Regions from separate parts of the Psychrobacillus sp. FSL K6-4615 genome, predicted to be linked through region 2. Evidence: a T-box and tRNA genes for the amino acid it is inferred to sense, from the RefSeq annotation. Region 2 holds a T-box; the other holds one or more tRNA genes.
What was found. A T-box is a leader RNA that pairs with one kind of tRNA and senses whether it is charged. The one in region 2 lies ahead of tyrS (tyrosine--tRNA ligase), so its partner is inferred to be a tRNA-Tyr.

Region 1: it has a tRNA-Tyr gene. The T-box ahead of tyrS (tyrosine--tRNA ligase) is inferred to sense a tRNA for this amino acid. The anticodon was not compared.

What each region holds. Positions count from the first base shown of each region.
Region 1 is NZ_JBBOYQ010000001.1:3,449,604-3,460,031, reverse strand. It holds gene MKX53_RS17345 (transglutaminase-like domain-containing protein) at 1-901, shown strand, start outside; gene MKX53_RS17340 (hypothetical protein) at 1,084-1,434, shown strand; gene MKX53_RS17335 (hypothetical protein) at 1,521-1,703, shown strand; tRNA gene MKX53_RS17330 (tRNA-Val) at 2,127-2,202, shown strand; tRNA gene MKX53_RS17325 (tRNA-Tyr) at 2,223-2,306, shown strand; tRNA gene MKX53_RS17320 (tRNA-Gln) at 2,313-2,387, shown strand; tRNA gene MKX53_RS17315 (tRNA-Ala) at 2,406-2,478, shown strand; gene MKX53_RS17310 (GNAT family N-acetyltransferase) at 2,584-3,174, shown strand; gene rocF (arginase) at 3,245-4,144, shown strand; gene sigW (RNA polymerase sigma factor SigW) at 4,352-4,924, shown strand; gene MKX53_RS17295 (zf-HC2 domain-containing protein) at 4,942-5,568, shown strand; gene cdaA (diadenylate cyclase CdaA) at 5,690-6,523, shown strand; gene MKX53_RS17285 (CdaR family protein) at 6,516-7,790, shown strand; gene glmM (phosphoglucosamine mutase) at 7,824-9,176, shown strand; gene MKX53_RS17275 (FMN-binding negative transcriptional regulator) at 9,323-9,934, shown strand; gene MKX53_RS17270 (type 1 glutamine amidotransferase domain-containing protein) at 10,005-10,428, shown strand, end outside.
Region 2 is NZ_JBBOYQ010000001.1:2,385,964-2,396,391, reverse strand. It holds gene MKX53_RS11895 (amidohydrolase) at 1-68, shown strand, start outside; gene MKX53_RS11890 (SET domain-containing protein) at 152-529, opposite strand; gene MKX53_RS11885 (transglycosylase domain-containing protein) at 701-3,619, opposite strand; T-box leader at 3,719-3,914, shown strand; gene tyrS (tyrosine--tRNA ligase) at 3,963-5,225, shown strand; gene MKX53_RS11875 (hypothetical protein) at 5,273-5,437, opposite strand; gene MKX53_RS11870 (DUF3006 family protein) at 5,637-5,885, shown strand; gene rpsD (30S ribosomal protein S4) at 6,074-6,676, opposite strand; gene MKX53_RS11860 (sensor domain-containing diguanylate cyclase) at 7,040-8,902, shown strand; gene megL (methionine gamma-lyase) at 8,973-10,160, shown strand; gene MKX53_RS11850 (alanine/ornithine racemase family PLP-dependent enzyme) at 10,414-10,428, opposite strand, start outside.

The DNA.
Region 1 (10,428 bases), 1.1 Mb from region 2:
TTTATACGGAGTAGGTTCTGCAGGGTTTGTACAGAAAAATCCAAGTGCTGTCAAATATGCAACACCGTCTAAAGAGAAGTTAGCACAAGTTAACAAGGGTAAAGTAACTGCACCTGTTGTAAAACCAGAAGTCACTGGAACTCAACAGTTTAAAAACTTAGACGACTTAAAGAAGATCGCAAAAGACTTATATAACAACCCACAGTTCCAACCTAAAGAAGTTGTAGTTTACACAAAAACAGACTTGAAAGATCAGTTTACAGACTACAGTTTCCTCTCAAGTGATATTAGTCAAAACATTCAAGGATACACTTTCTTCGGAAGAAGTGTAGAAATAAGAACTGATAAAATTTCAAATGGTGTTTACAAAAATAGAATGTTAGTAGTTAACGATTATTATGAAGATGATGAGATTTTACGTAAGGAAAAAATGGATGCTGCTGAAAAATATATTGTAGAAAATTATAAGCTAGAAACAGATTATGATGTTGTTGCTGCTATAAATGATTTTGTTGTTGGGCAACTTGAGTATGGTGGAGACATTGAAGATGAGCATCAGTATTTAATATGGTGGATGAACAATACTGTATGTACTGGATATACTGATTTGATGTCTATATTGTTGGATAGATTTGGTATTGAATCTAGATTGCTAACAGGAGATGCTCATGCTTGGAACGCTGTAAAAGTTGGTGGTAACTGGTACTATACAGATGCAACTTACACTGACAACATCACTAGAAAAGATGATAGATTTATATTATTTACACAGTCCCAAAGAGACAAAGATATCTTTAACATTGAAACAGATTTCAAAGCTACAAATGTTGAGTTTGACCAAAGCATGGCTAAAGCTTATAATTACAAAGAAGTAAAGAAAGCTCAAGTAGCGAAGAAATAACATATACTAATTTACTTGATATAAAAGGGTTAATTTTCGTGGATTAGTATACAGTTAGTTAAAAGAAAATATATGAAAAAAGCATCTCTCATGAGGTGTTTTTTTATTTGTCCAAATAATACTAGTTGTAAAATAGAACTATTGTTCGTATAATAAATAAAAAAGAAGATGAGGTGTTTATTATGCCGGACATTCGACCAGAGGAATTAATATACTTCGAAAATCAACTATATTTGCCAATGCTGATAAAAGTGTTAGAAAAAGACATCAATCAAATAAATAATTTACCGTTAAAATTAAAAAGACCGTACTTACAAATAGTAGAGACTGCAGCTGAAAAGGTACAAAAAGATTTAAAGGCATCGGAAATGTATTTACTCCGTAATGATATGAAAGTCTTTAAATGGGGAACTGATAACGACTCAACGACATACATTTTCCAATCAAGAGGGATAGAGGACCACAAGAAACTTTTAAACGTAGAGATAAAGAATAAATGCGAAGAATTACTGGGAGCTTATTTAATACAATAAAATAAAAATCACCAACCATATTATTACTTCATAATAGAAGGACTTTCCTTACTCCTCTCGAATAGATACTTAAAGGGGGGAGTTAAATGAAAAAATATGAAGTCAAAATTACTTTTTATAGCGGACAAAAATTTGAATTTGAAACTAATTCAGATGTACGGAGTTTAAATCCCATTGAAATAAACGGAGCACGAATGATTATGACAGAAGAAGAAATTGGGATCAATATTATTCATATTAAAGACATGAAAGTAATTGAACGAACTTAATATAGTAGAAAACCACCTTCTATTAATCAACGGAAGGTGGTTTTCTATTTAAATAGTAGAAACTCAAAGCGTCCAAAGTGACCGATGTGTGACCAAACACTAAAAAAGTGTGACCAAAGAAGATAAAAATAGATGGTTAATGAAAATTTATACCTTAAAAACTATTGTCAAATAAGACATTTGAAAGTAGAATAAATAATGTGAAATACAGGAAGTCTACTATGGTAAGGAAGAGGTCACCGGTTCAAATCCGGTTGGAAGCTTCTCATTAATTTATTTTAAGGAAAAAACTTGTCCTAATGTCAGATATATGATATTATAGTTCTTGTCTGGTTTTCATTTAAATAAGAAAATACTTTCAACAGAATGTATAATAGTTTTTCCAGATGGAATGCTATAACGTACTAGATTTTATAAAACCCAGGAGGATTAGCTCAGCTGGGAGAGCATCTGCCTTACAAGCAGAGGGTCGGCGGTTCGAGCCCGTCATCCTCCACCATAATATTTAAATTTAGCTTTGGAGGGGTAGCGAAGTGGCTAAACGCGGCGGACTGTAAATCCGCTCCTTAGGGTTCGGCGGTTCGAATCCGTCCCCCTCCACCAGTTTAATGGGGTATAGCCAAGCGGTAAGGCAATGGATTTTGATTCCATCATGCCCTGGTTCGAATCCAGGTACCCCAGCCAACTTTTTCAAATAGTATTGGGGCCTTAGCTCAGCTGGGAGAGCGCCTGCCTTGCACGCAGGAGGTCAGCGGTTCGATCCCGCTAGGCTCCATAAATATAGTAAAACTCTTTCAACCTAAAGTTGAGAGAGTTTTTTTGTGGGTGAAAATACTTTTCAATATAGTGCATTTTCCTTTATGATGAAATAAAAAGCGAGGTGTACAATTTGACTGAGACACTAACCTATGGGGATGTAACCTTACGTCCATTACTAACTTCAGATAGTGGAGCATTGTGGGAACTGTATGAACCCAAAATTTTTGAATTTATGTTAAATAAAATAGAAAACAAGCAACAGCTAGAAAAGTGGTTGGCAGTTGGCATTCACCAAATGAATGTAGAGGGAACTGCTCTTGCATTTGTAGTAGAAAATACAGAAACAAAAGAAATTATGGGTACCACTCGTATTTATGGAATAGACCAGACAAATTATAGTTGCGAGATAGGCTCTACTTACTATGGGAAACAGTATCAGCGTACACACGTAAATACGACGTGTAAATATTTATTGTTAAAGTATTGCTTTGAGCAAATGGGGACAATTCGTGTTCAGTTTAAAACAGATGAGTTAAATGTATCTTCTCAAAGGGCAATTGAACGAATTGGCGGTGTAAAAGAGGGTATACTGCGAAATGAACGGATACGATCTAACGGTTTTGTTCGAAATGCGGTTGTCTACTCTATTATAGATAGCGAATGGTCGGAAGTGAAATACAAGCTAGTTCAATTAATGAATAAATATTCGTAATTATGCTTGGTTGAGCCAAACACCCTCTAGCATTTACAATAGATGTAAGAACTAAAGGGGGCATAAAATTATGAATAAATTAAATATATCAATTATCGGGGTCCCAATGGATCTAGGGCAAAATAGACGAGGTGTCGATATGGGACCGAGTGCTATACGATATGCTGGGGTAGTGGAGAGACTTCAAGAGCTTGGTCACTCTGTAGATGATGTAGGGGACATTGCAATAGGTAGAAGAGAGACATCTCAAAATACGAAATTACGTAATCTAGAAGAAGTGGTTGCAGCTAATACAATACTTGCTAACCGAGTTCACGATATTATTGGGGAAGGCAATTTTCCAATAGTCCTTGGCGGGGATCATAGTATTGCTATAGGAACACTTGCTGGATTGGCAGATCGCTATGAAAACTTGGGAGTTATTTGGTATGATGCACATGCCGATTTAAATACTGCTGAAACATCGCCGACTGGTAATATTCATGGGATGCCACTTGCAGTAAGTATTGGATTAGGACATGAGGAGCTAGTGAATATTCGAGATTTTGCACCGAAGATTAAACCAGAGAATGTTGTTATTATAGGTGCTCGTTCGGTAGATCCAGGAGAACGTGAACTGATCAAAGAAAAAGGTATTAAAGTATTTTCTATGCATGAAATTGACAAGCTTGGAATGTCTGAAGTAATGACACAAGCCATTCAGTATTTTGTGGATCGTAAGGTTGATGGAGTGCATCTTTCACTCGATTTAGATGGTCTAGATCCACTATATACACCCGGCGTAGGAACTCCCGTGGCTGGTGGGATCTCATATCGAGAAAGTCATTTAGCAATGGAAATGCTCTATGCTTCAAATATGATCACTTCTGCTGAATTCGTAGAAGTAAACCCAATTTTGGATGAAAAAAATAAAACAGCTGATGTAGCAGTAGGACTAATGGGGTCACTATTAGGAGAAAGCCTTATTTAAGAAGGGTATATAGGGACCAACATTATTCATAGATAAGTTAAATAGCTGAAAAGAAAAAGCGGACATATTGTCTGCTTTTTCTTTTTGATAATCCAGACAAAGTTGGAAAAGTTTGATAATATTAAGATATTATAAATAAATGAAACCTGTGGATACCTTCATACGTAAAGGTAAGACAGCCGCATGGGGCGGAGGCGAGATATCACGATGGATGCGTTAGTGAATAAACGAATAAAACAAGTATTAAAGGGTGATAAAGACGCATTCGCGGAGATTGTCGACCTGTATCAGCATAGACTATTTCAAGTGTGCTTTAGGATGCTTGGGAACCGTCATGAAGCAGAAGATATAGCTCAAGAGGCGTTTGTCCGTGCTTTCATCAATATTCATACGTTCGATCAAAAAAGAAAATTTTCAACTTGGCTGTATAGAATTGCTACTAATTTATGTATTGATCGTATTCGTAAAAAAAAGCCGGATTACTATTTAGATGCAGAAGTAAGAGGTACAGAAGGCCTTGATATGTATTCTCAAATCGCAGCCTCTGATGAACTTCCAGAAGAAGAACTCATGAAACTGGAACTACAGGAGCGTATACAGTATGAAATTAGTAGACTTCCCGATAAATATAGATCGGCTATTGTATTAAAGTATATGGAAGAATTATCTTTGCAAGAAATAAGCGAGATATTAGATTTGCCACTTGGAACAGTTAAAACAAGGATTCATAGAGGACGAGAAGCGCTTAGAAAACAGTTAAGCAGACAGCCTCATATATAATATAGGAGGGAATCAAGATGAATGCGTGTCCAGAACGAATTGTTCACTTTATGCACGAATATTTAGATGGTGAAATCAGCCGTGAACATGAGCTGGAACTTAAATCTCATTTGCAATCATGCGAAGCTTGCCAGGCTCATATGCATGAGTTAAGCGATGTTGTTGCTTTCGTCAAAGGAGCTGCTCACATAGAGGCACCAAATGATTTCAATCATTCGGTTATAGCTAGATTGCCGAAAGAAAAATCTTCTGCAGGGGTTAGTAAATGGTTGCGACGTCATCCAGTTCTTGCAGCCGCTGCAATGTTCTTATTATTGATGAGTAGTGCACTTTTTACGAACTTTAATGATGAGCAACAATTCTCCTTTACTAAGCAAGAAAACGTTCTTGTAGAAGGAGAAACAGTTATTATACCTGAAGGACAAGTCGTTAAGGGAGATCTGGTTGTTCGAAACGGGGATGTTCAGATTGACGGAGAATTAGATGGAAACTTAACGATTATCAATGGAACTGCATATATGGCTTCTACTGCGAATGTTACCGGAACTAGTGAAGAAATCAATGAAGTATTTGACTGGCTATGGTTCCACATTAAAGACGGTGCGAAGAATGTTGTGTCATTCTTTGAAAAAGAGGACAAATAGAAATGAAAGTCTATCCATAAATATTATTGGATAGACTTTTTGTGTTCCAAAAGCGAGGGATTATCGTAATTATGTTATACTTATTTAGAATGGATTAGTGAGGAAAAGTGGGGGATGCCACATGTCGTTTATGGAGCAATTTACAGACCTTATGCCAGTAAACGTTATTGTAAATATTTTGGATGTTTTATTTGTATGGTTTGTTATTTATAAGGTTATTACCTTGATTAAAGGAACTAAAGCAGTTCAATTGTTAAAAGGAATTTTTGTGATTGTTATTGCAAGAGTTGTAACGGACTTTTTCGGCTTAAATACGCTTGACTGGTTATTGGATCGAGTAATTGAGTTTGGGTTCTTAGCTATTATTATTATTTTCCAACCGGAAATAAGAAGAGCACTTGAACAGATCGGTAGAGGGAAGTTATTCTCTAGAAGCACCATGCAGCTGGAAGAAGAGCAAGGTCGACTCATAACAGCCATGACGAAATCGATTAGTTATATGGCAAAGAGAAGAATTGGTGCCCTCATCTCCATAGAGAGAGAAACCGGTTTGACCGATTATATAGAAACGGGTATTCCGTTAAACTCTTATATCACATCAGAGCTTCTTATTAATATATTCATTCCAAATACGCCACTTCATGATGGGGCCGTTATTATAAAAAAAGATAAAATTGCTTCAGCAGCATCCTATTTGCCTTTGTCTGAAAGTCCTTTCATATCGAAAGAATTAGGTACGAGGCATCGAGCTGCAATTGGTTTAAGTGAAGTGACAGATGCGATAACGATTGTTGTTTCAGAAGAAACTGGGGCGATTAGTTTAACCTCCAATGGAGATTTACGAAGAGATTTATCGTTAGAGGAATTTGAGACCCATTTAACTCGCCTTTGGTTTCCAGTGGAAGAGCAAGTAACTTCTTCTAAATGGTTATGGAGGGGGAAACAAAATGGATAAAATGATGAATAATCCATGGTTCTTGCGGATAACTGCACTAATATTAGCAATCGCACTTTTTATAAGTGTGAGAAGTGAATTAGAAAGCGATAATAAGAATGCAAGTGGTAATGACGTTGATGTCATTCGTGATATCCCTCTAGAAGTTTATTATGACCATGAAAACCTGGTTGTAACTGGTCCACCAAAGACCGTCAACGTAAATGTTGAAGGTCCTAAAAATTTAGTATTATCGGCTAAGTTGATGAAAGATTTTAAGGTTTTTGTAGATCTTCGGGAACTAACTATAGGTACTCATCGAGTTCCGGTTTCAACTGAAAACTTCATAGAAAAGTTAAATGTGCGAACAGATCCTCAATATGTAGATGTAGTGATTGAAGAGCGTATTTCTCGAGAGTTTAATGTTGAAACAGATATGAATGAAGGACTGTTGGCTGAAAACTATGTAGTGAAGTCCTACGAAGTAAAACCACAAAAAGTAACCATTACTGGAGCAAAAAGTGTTATCAATAGCATAGGTTATGTAAAAGCAACTGTCGCAGGAGATCAAGGCATGAATAAGTCCTTTGAACAGGATACAACAGTCAAAGTACTCGATCTTGACTTAAATAAGTTAGACGTTATCGTTGAACCAAGCTCTGTTCACGTAAGTGTGAAAATAGAAGAGTATAGTAAAGTGGTACCGTTAGCTCTAGTAAAACAAGGTAATCCCAAAGAAGGGGTCACCATAAATGAGCTCACTACAAAGACAGATTCAATTCGATTATATGGACCAAAAGCAGTCCTTGATAAAATAGATGAACTAAATGTTGATGTAGATCTAAGTAAAATAGAGAAGTCTGGTAGCTTTGATATGAAATTAGCTTTACCAGAAGGGGTTACAAAACTGTCAAAAGAGGTAATAGAGATTACTGGCGATGTTACGGTTGTGAATGACCCTGATTCAGAAGAAACGGTGGAACAGGAAGAACCTGTTTCTACTATTTCAGAAAAGTCATTTGAGCAAGTACCTATAACCGTAAGAGGCTTACCTGAGCAACTGATAAGTTTTTTTGAAAAACCTACGGATGGCATCGTGACAGTCGTTGCTAAAGGGACAACAGAGGCCTTAAATAAGCTTCAATTAAATAATCTATCTGTATATGTAGAAGCAACTAATTCCGAAGTCGGAGAAAGTACTCTCCCTATACAAGTAGAGGGTTCTTCTGATGTAGAATGGCAAACTTCTGAACAAGAAGCAGTCCTAACAGTTAAAGAATCTTTATAGATAGTACAACAGGATTTTAAGGAGAGAGTATAAATGGGAAAATATTTTGGTACAGATGGAGTTAGAGGAGTAGCAAACTCAGAGCTAACACCAGAACTTGCATTTAAATTAGGTAGAGTTGGTGGTTATATACTAACGAAAGATGTAACAGATCGTCCAAAAGTGTTAATTGGTCGAGATACTCGTATATCTGGTCATATGCTAGAGGGAGCACTAGTTGCTGGTCTATTATCTGTTGGGGTTGAAGTAATGCGTCTAGGTGTTGTTAGTACACCAGCTGTAGCTTATTTAACGAGAGCTATGAGTGCAAGTGCCGGAGTAATGATCTCTGCATCTCATAATCCTATGGCAGATAATGGTATAAAATTCTTTGGTTCGGATGGATTTAAATTATCTGATGGACAAGAGGAAGAAATTGAGCAGCTTTTAGACCAAGATATAGATGAATTACCACGTCCAACTGGGGCAGATGTTGGTTCTGTATCTGATTACTTCGAGGGTGGTCAAAAGTATATTCATTACTTGAAACAATCAATAGATGAGGAATTTGTAGGAATTCATGTAGCTCTTGACTGTGCAAATGGTTCAACATCGTCTCTTGGAACACATGTATTTGCTGATTTAGATGCTGATCTATCTACAATGGGTTCTTCACCAAATGGGTTGAATATTAATGATGGTGTTGGTTCTACGCATCCAGAAAACTTAGCGAAGTTTGTTCTAGAAAAAGGAGCAGATGTAGGGCTTGCTTTTGATGGGGATGGAGATCGTCTGATTGCAGTAGATGAAAAAGGACAAATTGTAGATGGTGACCAAATTATGTATATTTGTGCCAAACATCTTCATGCAAATGGACGTTTAAATAACGGGACAGTTGTTTCCACAGTGATGAGTAATATGGGCTTCTATAAAGCATTAGAAACACATGATATGACTAGTGTAAAAACAGCGGTTGGAGATAGATATGTAGTAGAAGAAATGAAAAAGAATGGCTATAACCTAGGTGGGGAGCAGTCAGGACATATCGTTTTCCTTGACTACAATACTACAGGTGACGGTTTGTTGACTGGGTTACAGCTCGTGAATATTATGAAGGTAACAGGGAAAAAACTTTCAGAGCTTGCTGCTGAAATGACAATCTATCCACAAAAACTTATAAATGTTCGAGTGACAGATAAGCATGCTGTAACAGAAAATGAAAAAGTAGCAGCTATTATTAGTGAAGTAGAAAGTGAAATGGCTGGAAATGGTCGTGTCCTTGTACGTCCATCGGGTACGGAGCCATTGGTTCGCATAATGGTAGAAGCAGCAACTGAACAGGAATGCGAAACCTACGTAAACCGCATCGTAGAAGTTGTAAAAGCTGAAATGGGACTTGAAGAATAAGTGTAAAGAATCACATTTCAACCTCTGCAGCTTTATAAATTACTAATATCGATCCCTTTCTCTTTTCGAAGAGTTAGGGATTTTATGATATTATGAATAAAAGCGAGTGAGTTCCTAAAGATCATAGACAAATAAAGGAGGTACCTATGTATATTCCTAAACGATTTAAGGTAGATGACGAGAAAGAAATTTGGTCCTTTCTTAAGCAACACACGTTAGCAACATTGGTTACAACAGATAAAGGAAGACCAGTAGCGACTCATATTCCTGTAATGGTTAAACGCGAAGGAGAAGAAATTGTGGTAAGTGGGCATTTGGCATATGGTAACCGACAGTGGCGCACGCTTAATGAGGAGCAGGAATCCTTGATAATTTTTCAGGGACCTCATTCCTACATTTCTTCTTCGTGGTATGAAGAGCAGCAAGTCCCGACATGGAACTATCAGTCCGTTCATGTGTATGGGAATGTTAGTCTCCAAACGCAAGAGGAACTAATAGACGATTTGAAGACGCTTCTACACGTATATGAGCATCATCGACAACATCCGGTATTGTGGGAGACACTATCACCTGAGCTTCTTGAACGGGAATTGAAAGGTATAGTTGGATTCAAACTTACCGTTACAGACATTCAAGCAGCCTATAAAATGAGCCAGAATCGAAATGACAGAGATTATGCCAACATCATAACGCAGCTTCATCAAGAAACTTCACCTGAAGCCCATCAAGTGGCTCAGGAAATGAAAAAGTTACGCTAAAAAATTTTATGTTTATCAGGTAAAGTTTAGTGGAATAGTAAGAGTGTACAAACAATTAAGGAGTGAGGAAATGGCTAAAGTAGCAACATTAATCACAAATATGTTTGAGGACGTAGAATACACAGGTCCAGCACAAGCACTAAACGATGCAGGACATGAGGTATTTGCAATTGAAAAAGAAGCAGGTAAAGAGGTAACAGGGAAAAACGGCGAAGCTACGGTGAAAATCGATTATGGCATTGACGAAGTAAAACCTGAAGACTTTGACGCATTATTTATTCCTGGAGGATTTTCACCAGATATTTTACGAGCAGATGATCGTTTTGTTCAATTTGCGAAGTATTTTATGGATGAGAAAAAACCAGTGTTTGCAATTTGTCATGGTCCACAATTACTCATCACTGCGAAGACGTTAGATGGTAGAGATGCGACAGGATATAAGTCGATCAAAGTGGACTTAGAAAATGCCGGTGTAAAATTCCATGACGAAGAAG
Region 2 (10,428 bases):
TCGACGAAGATGCACTGTTAGTGGCAGCAAAAGCTGTTGGACAAGTTGTTTGTAGCATGCAAGAATAAAACAAAAAGAGTCATTCAAATTAACTTTTGAACGACTCTTTTATGATATAAGTGTAAGTGTAAGTGTAAGTTACAAGTTTTTTCTATTCCTTATTGAACCAAAGCTCATCTTTGTTATCAATTTCACCATTATAATTAATCAGAATTTCGTCTCCAGCTTTAATATCGACGTAAGCAAAGAAATCGAATGTGTGATTATCAAAATTAATCTCATAGTCTGCATTAGGTTCATATGAATGATTAAATAACATACCATATCCAAGTAGGATGGCAGTGTGATTTATCCCATACTCAAAAGCGTAATCAGCTAGTAAGGTTTTTTCAATATGTTCATGCTGGTCGTTTGGGTATGAAATGACAGGTGCTTCATGAAAAAGCTGTCCTTTTTTGATATCACATGTAGCAAATACCCCTCTATTAAACTCTCCATCACTTAGTGGAGATACTTTTACCTCAATCATGTTTGTTCTCCTTCTCACTATTAAATATTCTATCTAACTGTAACATTAATTTGCACATTATGCTCTGTTTTATGTGAATTTCGTAATTATATGAGGTAATGTTGGCCAATTAACAAAACAAAAAAGAGCCCAATATAACTTTGGGCTCCTTCGGTACTGTATTTGTTCTAATTATTCCCCGTCAGCAGGTGGTTCTTCCTCAGGGGGAGTTACAGGTTCTACTACTTCAGGAGGAGTAACGGGTTCTACAACAACAGGAGGCGTTGTAGGCTCTTCATTCTCTTCCGGTGCTGTTGGAGGCACTATTGGTTCTGTAGGTACTACAGCTTCTATGGATACTATATTAGATGCGGCAGATTCTAATCCTGTGATATCGACAGCAACAGCGATAAATTGGCCAGCTCTATTAATAGGTAGACTGTTTCCGGCAGCTTCTTTAGTGGATGAGAGTAGAGTTCTTTGTCCGTTTATAACTTCATAAACTCGATACCCTACAACATCTCCAGAAGTCGAATTAGACCAAGTAATCGTCCCATTAGACATTGCAGCAGACACTGCGGCTGGTGCACTGCCGTCAGCATTAAATACTTCCTCAGACACTACATTTCCTCCAAAGGTAGATTTGGCAGGGAATAACTTAGAAGCATTACCTCCAAATTTACCAAGCATCCGATTGATAAAATCTTGGTTTACTCCATACCCACCACTAACTACAAATTCCCCTGGAGTGGAATCGAGTGCGCGATATCTGTTTCCGTTTATTTCTACATAGGAAGAAGAGATTAAACTATCATCCTTTGCAGTTGGTAATAAAACAGCTGCATTAAATAAATCTGACTTCACTAAACCTGCTTGTGAACATGCATCTGACACTGCTAATCCTGAAATCCCACAGAAGGATCTAGTAACGACACCTTCAGGAGCAGTAAAGTTATTTGGTGCATCTACTAATTCAGAATTTACATCATACATTGCGTTCATCATATTAGACCAGAGCATATTGATACGCACGCTTGGATGATTGTAACGATTATTCATATAATATAAGGTTTGGGTATCATCACCATAACCCAACCAAACTCCTAAAGAAATATTAGGGTTATAGCCAACTAGCCATGAATCATTATGATTCTGTGTTGTACCTGTTTTTGCGCCAAAATCTGATTGGAATTTCAACCTAGCTTTTGCTAGTTTTGCAGTACCTTCAGACATAACATCTCTTAACATATCGGTAATAATATATGAAGTAGCAGCACTGAATACTGGCACAGGTTCCACTTCGTGTTGATAAATAACATTACCGTCAACATCTTCAATTTTTTCGATCATATAAGCATCAATAAACTGCCCGTTATTTGCAAATGTTCCAAAGGCATTTGTATTTTCCTCGAGTGTTGCACCATTTGTCATTCCACCAATAGAGAGAGCATGATTAGCATACTCTGCTTCATCTATATGCTCAAATCCCATCTTTGTTAGGAATTGAGTTGGCTTGCGATCCATGATTAAATCGTATAATCGTATCGTTGACAAGTTTTGTGAGGTTGTCAAAGCATCTCGAGCAGAGATAATACCTAGCTCTTGTTCAGTTGTATAGTTTGATGGTGATTTTGACCACGTAGTACTACCTAATTTTTCTAGCTTCAAATCGACTACGGGACTACCAGCTCCAATTACACCATATTCAATCGCAGGAGCATAGACGAGCAGTGGTTTGATGGTAGAACCTATTGGCCGGATACCTTGTGTAGCACTATTTTGGGCTTCAATTTTATGATCTCGTCCACCTAAAAAGGAAAGTATTTTACCCGTACCATTTTCAATCATCATCCCACCAACCTGAACAGGGAAGTCTTTTACCACTATCTCTCCTGAATCTTCATCCTTTACTTCCTTCTGGAAGGTATGTCCGTAAAATTCAAATTCATCTCTTACTTTTAACATAGCTTCATACATCTCTTTATTAATAGTGGTATGAATGCGGTAACCATCTGTACTAATGGAACGTTGTGCTAAAATATCATACTTTTGATAAAGCTTTTTTTCATTATCTAATCGAGCAGGATCAATTGAATCGGCTTCTGCAAACTGATCTCTTAAAATTTCTTTCACTCTATTTTCCACTTCAGCTGTTAACCAAGGATACTTGTCTTCAGGAAGTGTTTCTGGCTCTCTAAAATCTTTCGTAATATCGTAGCTCACGGCATTCTTATATTCCTCATCCGTAATATAACCAGTTTCATTCATTCGGAATAAAACAATTTTCATCCGTTCAATCCCAAGTTGGAGAGCTTCTCCTTCTTTTATCTCTCCACCTTGTCTAAAAGGAGTATAAGCAAATGGAGCTTGGGGAATACCAGCTATGTAGGCTGCTTGTGGTAAAGTCAGATCTTTTGCTTTTACATTAAATATTCCATTCGCCGCTGTTTCAATTCCAGCGATGTTTCGTCCATTTGAATTTCGGCCGTAGGGGATTATATTCAAATATGCTTCTAATATTTCTTCTTTGTTCATGAAGTGTTCTAAGCGCATAGCTAATAGTATTTCTTTTGCTTTACGTTCATAAGAAACCTCGTTGGTTAAAATTTGGTTTTTGATTAATTGTTGAGTTAATGTAGAACCACCAGTTTGTGTATCAGAGTTGGATACATCTTGAAGCAATCCGCGGAAAATTGCTTTAGGAACAATTCCCTTATGTACTTCAAAGTATTCATCTTCCGTCGCTAAAACTGCATCTATTACATAAGGAGAAACCTCTGATAGATTTGTTTCTGTTCTTTCTAAATCAGTGCGTAGTTTACCTAAATACACGTCTCCGGCAAAGTAAACTTCCGATGTCTCTTCATAGTTAAAGACAGCACTGCGCATCTCATCTTTACCACGAAGTGGTTCTTCTTTTACCAATGAAGCAAAATATCCTGCGCCTACAGATAAACCGAATACTCCGAGTGTCAGGATACCCACTATAAGAAGTAAACTTAAATTCCAGATGACACTAGAAGAAACTCTTAATCCCTTAGCCCATTTAGTAGACTCCCACATATCAATTTTTTCTTTGTATCTCTGTATATTTTCTTGCCATTTCTTCATTCAGTTCTCGCCCCCTAAATCTTGAATTATTATACCATAAGCCTAATTGTTAGACGATAGTTATTGACATACAATGTAGATTAGGTAAAATAGATATATATTTTAACGAAGAAAAGTCCGAAGTAGTAATTATACATACTGTGAAGAGAGCTAGCGGTTGGTGAGAGCTAGTCAGTGTATTATGCGAATTACAGGCTTGGAGTTAAACGTACTCACAACGATACGGTGATTGAAGCGGAGGGAATAATTCCTTCAAGCTGGGTGGTACCGCGCTAATTGATTAAGCGTCCCTGCATGATTTTTTATCATGTGGGGACTTTTTTATTTTAAGGAGGCAATATTAATGACGAATTTATTGGATGATTTAGCTTGGAGAGGTCTTCTATACCAACAAACCGATGCTGAGGGCATGGAACAGCTTCTTAGTAAGGAAAAAGTATCATTATACTGTGGAGTAGATCCTACAGCAGATAGCATGCATATAGGACATATTGTACCGCTTCTTACTTTAAGACGTTTCCAAATGCATGGACATAGACCAATTCTTTTAGTTGGTGGTGCAACTGGAATGATAGGGGATCCCTCTGGTCGTTCAGAAGAACGCCAATTACAAACGACAGAGCAGATTGATTTGAATGTTCAAGGTATTAAAAAACAAATGGAGCAAATTTTTGATTTCAATACCGATAATGGTGCACAAATGGTGAATAACAGAGATTGGATCGGCTCTATGGATGTTATTGAATTCCTGAGAGATTTTGGAAAACTAATTAACATTAACTATATGTTGGGAAAAGACTCTATTTCTTCACGTTTAGACACAGGACTTTCTTTTACTGAGTTTGCCTATACGCTAATTCAGGGAATTGATTTTAATCATCTATACGATCATTTTGGGTGCCGAGTTCAAGTAGGGGGTTCTGACCAATGGGGAAATATTACTACTGGTTTAGAGGTAATTCGTAAAACACATGATGACAATACAAAGGCTTTCGGTATTACAATACCATTAGTAACGAAAGCTGATGGGACCAAATTTGGTAAGTCTGCATCAGGTTCTGTTTGGTTGGATGCAAAGAAAACATCCCCATACGAGTTTTATCAGTTCTGGATTAATACAGCAGATTCAGATGTTATTAAATACTTGAAAATCTTCACCTTCTTGGAACGTGAAGAAATTGAAGCTTTAGAAGTTACCGTTGAAAACGAAGCCCATTTAAGAAAAGCACAAGCAACTTTAGCAGAGGAAATGACTCGTCTAATCCACGGACAAGAAGCATTGGATCAAGCAATTCGAATTTCACAAGCATTATTTAGTGGCAATTTGAAAGCCTTAACTGCATCAGAAATGAAAGATGCATTTAAAGATGTACCTTCTGTCGAGATGACAAAAGATGAAAAATCTATTGTTGACTTCATAGTAGAGGCTACGGTGTCACCATCTAAGCGCCAGGGACGAGAAGATGTAACAAATGGTGCTATTTCTATTAATGGAGAAAAAGTCACGGATGTTGCATATGTAGTAAGTGCGGCAGACCGGTTAGAAGATGAGTTTATGATTATTCGTCGTGGTAAGAAGAACTATAAAATGATTAAGTTTGTATAAGATAAAAGCTACTTCCCAATACTATAAGGGAAGTAGCTTTTTATTAGTTAAAAACCACCACGTTCATCTACGTGATGATTATTTTGTCCATCTTTAACTTGTAACTGTTTCTTTTCGTGCTCGTTTAACTTTTGGTATTCTAAATAACTTTCTCCTGTAACATTGTCTTTTTTCTTCTTATTAGATGTATTAACCGATTTATCTGTTTTCATAGAAAATCCTCCTGTTTTTTAAAAGTTCTTCGTTAGTATTGACCAGTTTTGTGTAATTAGTCACAAATTTAACAAGAAGATTCAAAAAGAAAGTATTACTAGTTAAAAAAGTACATGAAATAGTATAAAATGATAAATAGGATAAAAGTTTGGAAATATAAACACATTTTTTTATTATTAGATTGAGGGGACGTTATTAGTGAGTGCAAAGAGATACCTGTTACATCATTTCGATGACTTTTTTGTTGTTCTATTCGAAAAGGATAACAAAGCAAATAAATTAGTTATCTTAAAAGACAAATTTACAGTGAATGCAAAAGAGGGAGATTTATTAGAGGTAGAGATAAATCAAGATAAATCAGGTTATAATTTTAAAATGCTAGAAGAAGAAACAGATAATACGAAAAAAAGATTATTAGACTTAATTGAGAGTATGAAAAAGAAATAACTCCCGATTTTAAAACTAATCTCAATCAGTCTATACACCTTTCTGTTGGAAAGAGGAGAAGATTCCTCTAACATCCTAGAGGTGTTTTTTATATACAGATACTATTTCAATAAAGAAAAAAGCCTATGGAACCTTGTTTTATCAAGGTTCCATAGGCTTTTAATATCACTCTTTGCAGAGCAATAATATTAACGAGAGTAGTACTCAACGATAAGAGCTTCGTTGATTTCAGCAGCTAATTCTCCACGTTCTGGGTTACGAACGAAAGTACCAACTTTGTTGTCTGCATCAAAAGTTAAGTATTCTGGTACGAAGTTGTTAATTTCCATTGATTCATTTACAACATCAAGGTTTTGAGATTTTTCACGAAGAGAAATTTCTTGACCTGCTTTTAAACGGAATGAAGGAATATCAACACGTTTACCATCAACCATAACGTGACCGTGGTTTACTAATTGACGTGCTCCACGACGTGTACGAGCAAGACCTAAACGGTAAACAATGTTATCAAGGCGAGTTTCAAGAAGAATCATGAAGTTTTCACCATGTTTACCTGGCATTTTACCAGCTCTATCAAATAATGTACGGAATTGACGTTCGTTAACACCATAAGTGTGACGAAGTTTTTGTTTTTCTTGTAATTGCATACCGTACTCAGTTAATTTTTTGCGTTGGTTAGGACCGTGTTGTCCTGGTGCGTAAGGGCGTTTTTCTAATTCTTTACCAGTACCGCTTAGTGAAATACCAAGACGACGTGATAATTTCCATGATGGACCTGTATAACGAGACATATATGTCTCCTCCTCTATGTTGGTTTTATTTTGTTGTAAAATAAGACCAGATGTATTCAGACTAGCAGACATTTTGTTTTCATGTATCATCGCCCTAGCAGCCGAGGGTTACGGGATACACCATCTATAGTATAGAGGAACAAAATGAGCAATCTAGGCCATACAACTGCTGCATTTATTTTACACAAATTTTATTGTATCTCTATATGTATCCAAAGTCAAACGATAATCAAATTCAAAAATTATTACAGAAATAGCATAGACATATAAAGGATAAATAGGATAAAATATAGTTATATTGAATTATCGGTAACTGTGCTAAAAGTATCATAATTTACTCTTGGAAAGCTGAGAGGTGAACTAATGGAAAGTGAAAATACAATTATCGGTTTTAAAAGTAGAATACTTGACATTTGGAATGAAAATGTATTCACCCATGAATCCAGTATTAAATGGTTTGATGACTTGAAAAATATCTTATTTGAATTTTTTGATATACAAGAAGCAAAGTATTACATATATGATGCGGAAACTTTTTTACAACTTTCATGGAATCACTCTTTTGCGAAAAAGCTCAATGCTATTAAATGGGAAGAGATAGAGCCATTGTTCTATGATAACGACGTAATAGATGCTCACAAAATACAACTAAAAGATTCTACTGGTATTGACGTAGCTTTATTATTACGAGATAAAGAATTGCATCCATTAGGATTAATCATAATGGAATCCTCAGAAAAGTGGATAGAATTTTCAAAAACACCTCAACTAGATATATTCTTGACTACTATTACTAAATTAGTTAAAACGATTAGAAAATCTGTATATTTAACACAGCAGGAGAGCCAGTTTAGAAATTTGTTCAATGTAACGAAAATGTTTAATTCGACATTAGATATCGGTCAAATATTAGAGGGGACATTAAACTCTATTGAAATAGCATTTCCAAAATTTAAATCTATACTTATTTTATCAAATGATCAGGATCGTAAAACGTCTGCTCCATATAAATTATTCGATTATACAACAGAAAGAAATACTACCGTGGAGGCATATGTATCTGGTGAAATAACGACAGAATTAGCGCAAGATTTAGGTGTAAGATTACTGAATATTCCTATTGTGGGGAAGCAAGGTATCTATGGTATTTTACAAATGTCCACACCTTTAGACTATTTATTTTCAATTAGACAAAAAGAATTTGCAGTTTTACTTGCTAGAGCGGCTGGCAATGCATTAGAAAATGCTAAACTATACATCCAATCACATCGGTTAGTTTCGGATCTACAATTAATCAACGAAACTTCGCATAAATTGAACATGAATTTATCATTAGATGAGATGGTTGTTTTTTTACGCAATCAATTAATGAAGTTTTTCCACCCAGAGCATGTAGGTTTTGTGTTTATAGAAAATGACGAATATAAAATATCACCAGCAAGTACGGATGTATTTCATACGATGGAAGGGCATCTTTATATTCAATATGTCACGAATCACTTTAAAAGTGAGAAGGATTCTTTATTTATCGCCGATTTCAATCGTCTAATAGAGTCAAAATATGAGTACCGCTCATTAGTGACAATTCCTTTAAAAGAACAAAATACTATAACCGGGTTTAGTATAATCTTGCATAAGGAACCCTATTTTTTCTCTTTTGACAACTACAAATTAATGCAGTCTTTGATACAACATTCATCTTTAGCTATAAGTAATTCTACATTAAGATACAAGCTACAAAAAATGGTGGAACGAGATCACTTAACGAATCTTTTTGCACGAAATTATTTAGATAGGTTCGTTGAAGATGCGATGGAATCAGATGACCAAGGTGTCTTCGTCCTTATTGATATCGATAACTTTAAACGTATTAATGATACACATGGGCATCAAATTGGGGATGAGATTCTAAAACAAATAGCAAGAGTCATACAAGGAATGATTAAAAACAAAGGAGTTAGTGCGAGATGGGGTGGAGAAGAGTTAGCCCTCTATTTATCTCATATGTCCCTAGAGCAAGGAGTGGAAATGACCAAACAGTTACTGGCGGCCATTCCTCAAAAGACAAACCCTTCTGTAACAGTGTCTATTGGTATATCGCACTGGTCTCGAAGTGATAATTTGAGTTTTAATAATCTCTTTCACAATGCGGATACAGTATTGTACGAAGCAAAAAATAATGGGAAAAATCAGCTATGTATTTATAAGGCATCTCACTCTTCTTGATGAGGTGTCTTTTCTTTTTAAAGAATTCCATGTACACTATATGTAAGCGTTTACAATAAGGGGTGTTTTTATGAGTAATTCAAATTTTTCAAAAGAGACAATGTATATCCATACGGGGTATAAAACTGGAGATCATCAAGATAGCCTAGCTGTTCCACTTTATCAGACGTCGACATTTGCATTTGACACAGCGGAACAGGGTGAAAGAAGGTTCGCAGGGGAAGAACCAGGGGGAATCTATTCAAGGTTAGGGAACCCGACCGTACAAGTATTAGAGGAACGGATTGCCGCAATGGAGTTAGGGGAAGGCGCACTAGCTTTTGGTTCTGGAATGGCAGCGGTGAGTACTATATTAGTTCACCTTACTAAATCAGGTGATCATATCCTATGTACGAGAGGGATTTATGGCTGTACATTTGGATTGTTGAAAATTTTGAAAGAAAAATATGATATTTCACATGACTTAAAGACTTTAATGACTGAAGAAGAGATAGAAAATGCTATTAAACCAAATACAACTTGTATTTATATAGAAACACCAATTAATCCAACGATGGAAATTGTGGATATCGAGCAAATAACAAAAGTTGCTAAAAAACATGGTATTCCGGTAGTTGTAGATAATACATTTTCCTCCCCATACTTACAAAATCCGATAGAACTAGGAGCAGATTTCGTACTGCATAGTGCGACAAAATACATTAATGGGCACGGTGATGTTATTGCTGGAATTCTAGTAGGAAGAGATAAAGGGGAAATGGAGACAATTCGCGGTACTGTACAAAAAGACTTTGGCGGCATTATTTCGCCATTCGATGCTTGGCTATTAATACGCGGATTAAAAACATTGCATGTTCGCATGGACAGACATTCGGAAAATGCTAGTAAAGTATTCGACTTTTTAAAGGCACATCCATCTGTTGAACATATCTATTATCCGTTTGATGTAGATAATCCACAATATCATGTAGCGAAGAAACAGATGAAAGCCGGTGGCGGTCTTATTTCTTTCTCTATAAAAGGAGGGGTGAAAGAGGCACAAAAATTAATGAATGAACTAAAACTGATAAAAATTGCAGTCAGTTTAGGAGATGCTGAGACATTGATCCAACATCCTTACACAATGACTCATTCTGTTGTACCGGAAAAAGAAAGATTAGAGATGGGGATAACAGGCGGCCTGTTAAGACTTTCTGTAGGGCTTGAGAACTCTAGTGATATTGTAGAAGATTTACAGCAAGCTTTATCTAATATGTAAAAAGTGGGAGGAGATATCTCCTTCCACTTTTTGCTGTATAATAAGAGTCTTTTTAAAAGACGTGGAGCTTTTATGAGGGAACATCTCTATGTGTCTAAGGGAAGGGATATGCGAGTCTGAATAATTAAGGAGGTAAATGGTAATTTTATTTTCGAATAATCCGAATGAAACATACTCAACCATTGTGGAAAAAGAAAACGGTGTCGGAAGTAAGAATACTCCCGGTAACCATTTGCAAAGAGATCTTAGCTTCTTATTTTCTCGCAGA